Regions from separate parts of the Micromonospora sp. CNZ285 genome, predicted to be linked through region 1. Evidence: riboswitches for the same ligand, from Rfam matches in the RefSeq annotation. Region 1 holds a riboswitch; each other region holds the start of a gene.
The links. Region 1 has a riboswitch for cobalamin ahead of CLT75_RS04340 (ribonucleoside-diphosphate reductase subunit alpha). Riboswitches for the same ligand answer to the same signal wherever they lie in the genome.
Positions count from the first base shown of each region.

Region 2: another riboswitch for cobalamin. It lies ahead of metE (5-methyltetrahydropteroyltriglutamate--homocysteine S-methyltransferase); the one in region 1 lies ahead of CLT75_RS04340 (ribonucleoside-diphosphate reductase subunit alpha).
Region 3: another riboswitch for cobalamin. It lies ahead of CLT75_RS11620 (prenyltransferase/squalene oxidase repeat-containing protein); the one in region 1 lies ahead of CLT75_RS04340 (ribonucleoside-diphosphate reductase subunit alpha).

Region 1 is NZ_SPQD01000001.1:952,534-955,798, forward strand. Features, by position in the region: gene CLT75_RS04340 (ribonucleoside-diphosphate reductase subunit alpha) at 1-1,249, opposite strand, end outside; cobalamin riboswitch at 1,366-1,580, opposite strand; gene CLT75_RS04345 (PrsW family glutamic-type intramembrane protease) at 1,701-2,513, shown strand; gene CLT75_RS04350 (LysE family translocator) at 2,623-3,249, opposite strand; gene CLT75_RS04355 (acyl-CoA thioesterase) at 3,253-3,265, opposite strand, start outside.
Region 2 is NZ_SPQD01000001.1:2,766,805-2,770,069, forward strand. Features, by position in the region: gene metE (5-methyltetrahydropteroyltriglutamate--homocysteine S-methyltransferase) at 1-1,908, opposite strand, end outside; cobalamin riboswitch at 2,026-2,245, opposite strand; gene CLT75_RS12440 (low temperature requirement protein A) at 2,859-3,265, shown strand, end outside.
Region 3 is NZ_SPQD01000001.1:2,567,826-2,571,090, forward strand. Features, by position in the region: gene CLT75_RS11615 (hypothetical protein) at 92-577, opposite strand; gene CLT75_RS11620 (prenyltransferase/squalene oxidase repeat-containing protein) at 613-1,656, opposite strand; cobalamin riboswitch at 1,756-1,881, opposite strand; gene CLT75_RS11625 (alkaline phosphatase PhoX) at 2,092-3,252, opposite strand.

The sequences.
Region 1 (3,265 bases):
TCCAGCCGTTGCCGGTCTGCGCGAGCGTGCGCATCATCCGCCCGTACAGGTCCCGGGCCTTCACCGTGCGCACCGCGTTCTTCTCCGCCGCCCGGTACGCGGCGTCGAACGCCTCGCCGTACAGGTCGGGCAGCTCCGGGGCGTCCGACGGGTCGACGAGCGACCACTCGCCGTCGGCCTCGACCCGGCGCATGAACTCGTCCGGGATCCAGTTGGCCAGGTTGAGGTTGTGCGTACGCCGCGACTCCTCACCGGTGTTGTCCCGCAGCTCCAGGAACTCCTCCACGTCCGGGTGCCACGGCTCCAGGTAGACGCAGGCCGCGCCCTTGCGCCGGCCGCCCTGGTTGACCGCGGCCACCCCGGCGTCGAGTGTCTTGAGGAACGGCACGATGCCGTTGGACCGGCCGTTCGTGCCCCGGATCAGCGCGCCCCGGCCGCGCACCCGCGACCAGGAGATGCCAATGCCGCCGGAGAACTTCGACAGCTTCGCCACCTGGTGGTACCGCTCGTAGATCGAGTCCAGCTCGTCGCGCGGCGAGTCGACCAGGAAGCACGACGACATCTGGGTGTGCCGGGTGCCGGAGTTGAACAGCGTGGGGGAGCTGGGCAGGTAGGCCAGACTGGACATCAGCCGGTAGAAGCCGACTGCCTCGCCGGGGGTGCGGGACAGCCCGCAGGCCACCCGCAGCAGCCAGTACTGCGGCGTCTCCACCACCAGCCGCGTCTGCGGGTGCCGCAGCAGGTAACGGTCGGCCACCGTGCGCAGTCCGAAGTACTCGAACCGGAGGTCGCCGTCCGGGTCCACGGCGTCGTCGAGCTTGCGGGCGTGCCGGGCCACGAACGCGGCCGTCTCGTCGCCGATCAGGCCCAGCCCGTGCGCGTACGCGATCGACTGGCTGAAGCTCGCCACGCCCTGGCCGCGGACCTCCTTGTCCACGTACGCGGCGAGCAGCCGCGCCGCCAGCTTCGAGTACTGCGGCTCCTCGCCGATCAGCTCCGCCGCGGTCTGGATCGACAACCGGTCCAGCTCGGCGGTGGTCGCCCCGTCGTAGAGCCCGCTGATCGTCTTGGTGGCCACCCGCAGCGGGTCCACCTCGTCCAGGTCGGCGACCCAGCGCTCGACCGCCCGGACGATCTTCCCGACGTCCACCGGCTCGGTGTCGCCGTCCCGCTTGCGTACCCGCATCGCCGGCCGGCGGGCCTCGGACCCGCCGGTGGCGGACGGGGGACTCTCCTGCACGACAGTCATGACCTCTCCTCGCTGTCACCGTCTGGAGACGGCGGGAGACGCCAACGGGCGCGGCACGCGGCCGGCCCGGCTGCTGGCGTCGGTCGTCCCGCGCGACCTCCGGCCGCCGTACGCGGAGGCGTACGGCGCGCTGGCAGGTCTTCGGACTCGCGGGCCCGACCGGGGTCGCCGGTCGCCTACCGGCCGTCGCTTCCCAGGCCGGTGGCCCAGTGCTGTTGACGGCTGTCGTTCCCACTCACCGCTGCGGGGCAGTCCCGGATTCCCACCGGGTTCCCTCTTGCCTCGGCCCCGCCCCGGAGGGTTCGGCCGAACCAGCTGCGGCACCACCATATATGGCGGTGAGGGCTTCCGTGCAACACCAGATGTCGTGTCGGCGTGTCGGAATGATCTCACCGTCCACAGTGCCTACCCCCGATTCCGGCGCGACCCGGCGGGCGCGATACTCGGCGGTATGGGGAATACCGGACGCCGCTGGGCGTGGGTGGCGGTCCTGCTCGTCGGCGTCGGGCTTCACCTGCTGGTGCTGGAGACACTCGCCGGCACCGGGACCGTCACGTTCGTCCCGGCGCTGATCGTGCTCGGCGCGTGCGTCGCGCCCGCCACGTTCCTGGCCTTCGCCCAGGGCCGGCCGGCCCGCCGCCCGGTCCCCGGCTCCGTCGTCGGCGTCGCCGCGCTCCTCGGCGGCGTGGTCGGCGTGGTCGCCGCCGGCTGGCTGGAGTACGGCACGCTGCACCGCCTCGGCGTCCTGCCGATGGCGCTCGTCGGCCTGGCCGAGGAGACCGCCAAGCTGATCGTGCCGGCCGGCATCCTGCTGCTGTGGCGGCGGCATCCGTCCCCGGCGCAGGGTCTGGTGATCGGCGTGGCCTCCGGCGCCGGGTTCGCCGCGCTGGAGACCATGGGCTACGCGTTCGCCGCGTTCGTCGGGTCGGAGGGCAACCTCGGCGCGGTCGAGCGGACGCTGCTGGTACGCGGTCTCACCGCGCCCGCCGCGCACCTGGCCTGGACCGGGCTGACCGCCGCCGCGCTGTTCACGTTCGCCGCCGCGCCCGGCGGCCGGAAACTGGCGGCGTTCCTGCTCACCTTCGCCGCCGCCGTCACGCTGCATACCTGCTGGGACACGTTCGGCACCCAGCCCGCGTACGTGTTCATCGGCGCCGTGTCGCTGGGCTGGGTGCTGCTGCGCCTGCACCTGGACCGCGAGCGGCCGCCCGCGTCCGGGACGCCGGCGGAGCCGCCGCTGGAGACGGCGGAGCGCGCCCGCTGAGCCCGCCCGCCTGCCCACGTGACGCCCCCACTCCGGGACACGGCGTCATGATCATCGCCAGTTCGCCGCCGACGCCCGCACCGCGCTCCGCCACTCGCCCCGGTGCGTCTCAGCCGGCGGCCAGCCGGACGCCGAGCGCGACGAAGGCGACAGCGCAGAGCCGGTCGACGCGCCGCGACCAGCGGCTGTCGGCCCACCGCCCGGCGAACCGTCCGGCGCCCACGCCGAGCGCCAGGTCCACGGCGAGCTGCACCGCGACGAACAGCGCCCCGAGCAGCACCAGCTGCGCCGCCACCGGGCCCGCGTCGGGCCTGACGAACTGCGGCAGGAACGCCACGCTGAACAGGATCATCTTCGGGTTGAGCAGATTCGTCAGCAGCCCGCGCCGGAACGCCCGCACGGCGCACCCGCCGTCCGGCCGGTCCGCGGGTGCGCCGGGCCGGCCCGTGCCGCGCAGCGCCCGCAGGCCCAGCACGATCAGGTACGCCGCACCGGCCCACCGGATCGCGGTGAACAGCACCGGCGACGCGGCGATCAGCGTGGCGAGCCCGGCCACCACGGCGGCGACGTGCACCGCCTCCCCGGCGGCGACCCCGAGTGCGGCCACCGCGCCCGCCCGCGCGCCGTACCGGGTGGCGTTGGCGAGCACGAACATCATGTCCGGCCCCGGGGTGAGCATGAGCACCACGATCGCGGCCAGGTAACCGGCGAGCGTGGCCGCCGACAGTCCGAGCACCGCTCAGCCCTCCCCG
Region 2 (3,265 bases), 1.8 Mb from region 1:
GGTGTGGATCTGGGTGTCGTCGGCGACTCCGCAGGTGGCCAGGCGGAACGCCCCGACTGCCCAGTCCAGGTACGCCCTCTGGTCCGCCCCGCGCAGTGGCAGCGTCTCACGCAGCGCCGGCTCGTCGACCTGGATGACCCGGATACCGGCTGCCTCGAGATCGCGGCACTCGTCGCGCAGGGCGAGCGCGACCTGGTCCGCGGTGTCTGCCAGTGGCTGGTCGCTGCGGACGAACGACCAGGCCAGGATGGTGACCGGGCCGGTGAGCATGCCCTTGACCGGCCGGTCGGTCAGCGACTGCGCGTAGGTGGACCAGTTGACGGTCATCGGCGCCCTGCGTGCCACGTCCCCGTAGATGATGGGCGGACGCACGCATCGGGAGCCGTAGGACTGGACCCAGCCGTGTTCGGTGGCGGCGAACCCGTCCAACTGCTCGCCGAAGTACTGGACCATGTCGTTTCGTTCCGGCTCGCCGTGCACGAGCACGTCCAGGCCCAGCCGCTCCTGGAGCCGGACGACGTGCTCGACCTCGGCCCGCATGCGCCGGGTGTAGGCGGTGTCGTCGAGGCGGCCGGCCCGATGCTCGGCACGCGCGCGGCGCAGCTCGTCGGTCTGCGGGAACGATCCGATGGTCGTGGTCGGCAGGGGCGGTAGGTTCAGCCGGGCCTGCTGTGCCGCCGCTCGCTCCGGGTACGCGCCGCGCTGCCGATCCGTGGCGCGCAGTGCGGCGAGCCGGCCGCGTACGGTGTCGTCGCGCCATGTGGCGGGGGTGGGCGGCAGCGGCTCGGGCAGGGACGTGGTGCCGTTGCGCAGCGCGCGGCCGAGCCGGACGACCTCATCAACCTTCTGCCGAGCGAAGGCGAGCCGCTGACGCAGCGCCGGGTCGAGAGCGGTCTCGGCGGACAGGTCCACCGGCACGTGCAGCAGCGAGCACGAGGTGGACACGGCGACGTGGTCGGCGAGCCCGGCCACCGCGGCACCGGCCGCCACGGCGGCGCGCAGGTCGGTACGCCAGACGTTGCGCCCGTCGACCAGGCCCGCGACGATCGTCTTGCCGCGCAGCGGTCCCGCGCCGGCCAGCCGCCGCAGGTTGCCGGGCCCGGCAACCAGATCCACACCGACCGCTTCGACCGGCGTGTCGAGCAGGGCGGGCAGCGCGTCACCGAGCTCACCGAAGTAGGAGGCGACGAAGATCGCCGGCCGCTGCTCCACCGCGCACAGCCGGGTGTAGGCCTCCCGCAGCGCGTCGATCTCGGGGGCGCTCCGGTCGGCGACGTAAGCGGGTTCGTCCAGCTGCACCCATCGCACGCCCGCCGCGGCCAGGGATCGCAGGATGTCGGCGTACACGTCGACCAGGTCGGTCAACCGGTCGAACGGTTCGCCGCCCGTCTCGGTGGGCTTGGCCAGCAGCAGGAACGTGGCCGGCCCGACCAGCACCGGCCGGCTGTCGATTCCCAGCTCGCGGGCCTCGCGGTACTCGCGCAGCGCCTTGTCGGGATTCGCCGCGAAGGCGGTGTCGGAGCCGATCTCGGGAACCAGATAGTGGTAGTTGGTGTCGAACCACTTCGTCAGTTCGAGCGCCGGCTCGGCATCGACGCCCCGGGCCATCGCAAAGTAGGTGTCGAGATCGCCGAGGCCGAGACGGGCGAACCGGTGCGGGATCGCGCCGACAGCGACGGCCGTGTCCAGCACGTGATCGTAGTAGGAGAACGTGTTGGACGGGATCGCGTCCAGGCGCGCGTCGCGCAGCGTCCGCCAGACCTCCTCCCGTAGCACGGCAGAGGTCGCCGCCAACTCCTCGGCGTCGATCCGGCCCGCCCAGTAGGCCTCGACCGCCTTCTTCAACTCGCGGTGCGCGCCGATGTGGGGGTAGCCGAGCACTGTGCTCTGCCCGAATGAGGTTGTCACTGTGGTCCTTCCCTCGAGGTGCCTGGCGGCCACGGGGGAAGGGGAAGGCGGGGTACGGCTGTCGCGTACCGGCTTTCCGCCCTGGCCCTCCCGGGAGGCCGCCGACGGCGCGCACCGGCGGTACGCGCAGTGCGGGCAGGTCTTCGGACTCGCGGGCACGACCGGATCCACCCGGTCACCTACTGGCCGTCGCTTCCCAGACCTCACGGTCCAGTGCTTCGTTGACGGCTGTCGTTCCCACTCACCGCTGCGGGGCAGTCCCGGATTCGCACCGGGTTCCCTCTTACGGCGCCCCACTCGCGCGGCGGGGGGGCGCACCAGCGCCGTTGTCCATCCTATGGGGCGATGAGCCGATGTGATCGGTGTGTCCGTCCTGCGGGACAGCAAGCCGTCGCGGCAGCGGAGTGCTTGCGTGCGACGAGAGGGTGACGAGGGGCTAGAAGATGGGCCGGGTCGCGGTAGTCGTGGTCGGCGGATGCGCGCCGTCGAACCCGGTCTGAACCGCCCCGGGTGGAATGGTCGGTGCCGCCGACGAGGTAGTCGCCTCTCTCCGGCGCCGACGGCTGGCCCTGGCCCCTACCGGCGCGGCGCGGAACGCACGGACCGAGGGCTCTGCACCTGCCCGGCCGCTGGTCCGGCAGGTCGGCCAGCCGGACGGGCACCTGCCTTCGCCGTAGCGCTTATCGTACTGGGCCACCGCGCGAGCGCGGGGGCAGACGAGGCCGTACCGGCTGGCCGTACGGGATGAATCACCACGAGGGCACCTGCCTCTGCCCCGGGGGGAGTGCGGCCAGGCGTCGGCGGCGCCGTGAGTCATCGCCCCCGCCGCACGTGGCGTGGGCGATGTCGGCATCGGCGATCGCGGACCGGCCGGGCTCGTTCCACGCCGAGGTCGTCGCACGGTCGCGGATTCACCTGTCGGCGGCATGAGAGGTTGCAACAGTGGTCGGGTGACCAGCGGAGAGGATGAGGTGGCCGGAGCCGGGCTGGGCGTCCGGCGAACCCTGGTCGCGACGCACGGCGGGGTGACGCGAGCCGAGCTCTTCCTCGATCTCGTGTTTGTCTTCGCCTTCATGAACGTCGCCGGCCTCATGGCCGCGCGGTCGGCCTTCGACGCGCTGGTCCAAGGCGGGCTCGTGCTCCTGCTGCTGTGGCGCAGTTGGGCCGGGTACGCCTGGGTCGGAAACCTGGTCCGGCTCGACCGCGGGATCCTGCCAATCGTCATGTTCATGGTTGCGACCGCGCTCCTGCTGGTCGCCGTCGCGATTCCGGATGTGTTCGTCGACCGGCACGCCGGGCTCTCCGCACCTCTCGTCTTCGTCGTCGGCTTTCTGAGCATCCGAGCCGTGTCGCTGTT
Region 3 (3,265 bases), 1.6 Mb from region 1:
GTGCCCGGCGCACCGGGTGCCGACACCGTACCGCCCGGGCGCGCGACGACGCCAGAGCAGCTGCCGGCACCCGGTGCGCCGCTGGTCACACCTAGGGAGCGGCGATGCTCGGCGGGGCGCCGGCGCCGAAGGACCAGCCCTCGACACTGCCCGGCGCGGGGTTGTAGCCGGTCGCCCCCGACGTGCTGTAGGACCAGGAGCCGCCGCTGGACGCATGCCAGTACGACCAGTACGCGGTGGCCGGCGGGGTGTTGACGCACGGCTCGGTCGCGGCGGTGGGCTTGCCGTTGATCCGGCAGACGAAGGCCAGGCCCCAGCGGGCCGTGCCGGTGACGGTGAAGCCGGCGGCCTGGAGCGCGGCCAGGCCGGTGGCCGGATCGCCCGGCGCACAGGCGACCTGGACGCCGCCGCCGAGCGCGGCGAAGTCGACGACCACCGTGACTCCCGAGGTGCCGGCGCAGGCGGCGGCGTGCGCCGCCCGGGGCGCGGGTTCGACTGCGGTCAGCGCGACGCCGGCCACGACGGCGGCCAGCAGGCCGGCCAACCAGCTACGGGCGGTGGAACGATGACGGAACACGGATCCTCCTGTGATCGGATGAGCGGCGAGGCGGTTCACGGGCAGGCGAGCGCCGGTGCGCCGGGGTCGGCGCCGGCGGCGGACAGACGGGCGTACCCGATCCCGGTGAGACCGAGGACGGCCTGGGCGGTGGCCCGGGGTGCGGTGGCCGGGTCGAAGCCGCCGCCGTCGAAGTCGACGGCGCCCCGGTCGGCCGGCGCCCCGGCGCAGCCGACCTGGAGCCCGGCGAGGAATGCCCGGGCCCGCGCCCAGGCCGGCGGCCGGTGGCCGTCGCGCAGGGCCTGCGCGGCGAGGCCGGTGCTGTTGGCGTTCGGCGTGCCGGCCGCGTTGGCGAAGCCGCCGTCGGCACGCTGAACGGACACCAGCCAGCGCAGCCCGGCGGCGGCGTCGGCCGGACGGTCCGCGGCGCGCAGCGCCTGCGTCACGAGCGCGGTGGCGTCCACGTCGGACGTGCAGACCGGTTGCGCGGGCAGCAGCGGGTAGCCGCCGTCCGGGCACCGGGTGCCGGCCAGCCAGGCCGCCGCCGCCGGCGGCGCCCCGGCCGCCGTACGATCCAGCGCCAGCAGCGCGAAGGACTGGCTGAACGCGTTGCTGTAGTCGCCGTACGCGGACCGGTCGCTGAACCGGCCGGCCGGCGTCTGGAGCGAGCGCAGCCGGGCGATCAGGTCCACCCCGCCGACGTCGGTGGGGTCGCCGCCGCGCACCTGCACGGCGAGGGCGAGCTTGGCGGTCGCGCCCGCGTACGCCTCGGAGACGCCGTCGCCGAGGTAGCCGTCGCGGATGTCGGGCCTGGTGACCCAGGCCAGCGCGTCGGCGCCGTGGTCGTCGGCGACGCCGGTGGCGGCGAAGGCGAACACGGCGTCGAGGGTCAGCCCCTGGTCGGGGTAGGCGACACCGTCGAAGACCGCCTCGAAGCGTTCGCCGTCGACGAGTTGCCGGGCGAGCCAGCCGCCGGCGGCCTCCGGGCGGGTGACGCCGGCGCGCTCGGGGGCGGCGACGGCCGGTGTGGTGAGGGTGAGGGCGGCGAGTACGCCGCACAGGAGCGCGAGCAGGCGGTGCCGGCTTCGGCGGACGACCATCGGAAGCGCCTTTCCGGCCCGGCGGTCGTCGAAAGCCCGGACGACCGCGGCAACGCCGCGTCGACCGGGACTCCGACCCGTGGGCCACGACGGGTGGGGAGCGGGTGCACGCGTACGACGGGTATTCGGGCTCGCCGCCGCAGAGTTTTCTCTGGGCGGCCTACCGTTGCGGGCCAGCGCCGGATTTCGACCGGTCTTCCCCCGCACGTACACGCGGTGGTTCAGTTGTCGCGACAGTCTGCTGTGGCCGGAGCGCCGATGTCAATGCGCCAGGAGCCGGCCACGTGCCGTGACGGCCGGCGGAGCCGGCGGTTTCACATCCCGGCGCCGAGACGTCGTCCCGGCGCGTGCGGGTGAGGCGCGCCGGCGAAGGACGCCCGCTCTTCACCGGGCGTCCTTCACCGTGGGGTCGCGGTCAGCGGGGCCGCGAGCCGGTCATCGGCGGAACGGCCCGGTGACGCAGTAGGTGATGCCGCCGGAGGACGAGCCGGTCGTGCCGCGTTGCGACGAGAAGTACAGCCGGTCCCCGGCCGGGGTGAACGCCGGCCCGGTGATCTCCGAACCGCTCTGTCCGGTGATCCGCAGGAAGACCGAGATCTTGTCGTCGGGCGTGATCATGCAGATCTCCATGTTCCCGCCGTCCTCGGCGACGTACAGGTCACCGGCAGTGGATCCGGTGATGTTGTCGACCCCGGTCAGCGGAGGGGTGCCCGGACTGACCAGGTTGTCGTCGTAGGCGAGCTCGTACGTGCCGGCAGCCAGGTTGACCTGCCAGACGCGGTTGTCGCCCTTCGTGGTGAACCAGACGGTGTCATCCGCGTAGTGACAGCCCTCGCCGCCGTTGAACGTCTTCGCGCCGGACACCTGCTGCCGGGTCGGGGTGGGCGAGCCGTCCGGATCGGGCACCGTGGCCCAGGTGAACGTGCCGGAGGTCGCCGTACCGGCGCGGAAGACCTGGAGGGTTCCGGCGGAGAGGTCGCCCCAGGTGGTCGGCACGAACCGGTAGAACTTGCCGTCGGTCTCGTCCTCGGTCAGGTAGACGACCCGGCGGACCGGGTCGGCCGCGGCCGCCTCGTGCTTGAACCGTCCCAGCGCGGGACGCGCCACGGCGGTCCCGCCGAGGGGGTACGTCTCGAAGACCCGGCCCAGGGACACCTCCTCGCAGGAGAGCCACGTGTTCCACGGCGTCTTCCCGCCGGCGCAGTTGTTGTTGGTGCCGGAGAGGATCCGCGACGCCCCGATCACGGCACCGCTGGAGTCGAAGACGAGGCGCGAGGCACCGCCGCCCGCCCCGGCTGACACCTCCGAGTTCGACACGTAGATCCAGCCGGTGCCGTTCGGGAACACGGCGCCACCGTCCGGAGCGTCGTGCCAGGTGTACGACGTCCCCGGCACCGTCCGACGGGATCGCGCGACGACCGAGCTGGTGAAGCCGGCCGGCAACTGGATGCCGTTGGCGTCGGCGGGCTGGAGCCCACCGTAGGGCCCCGCCGCGTTCTGCGCCGGGGCTCCGTACGCCGCCGACCACGCGGTGAACGGCAGCGCGACAGCGCCCGCACCGACGACCGCGGCCCGCAGCATTGCTCGACGATCCATGGAACCTCCTCGG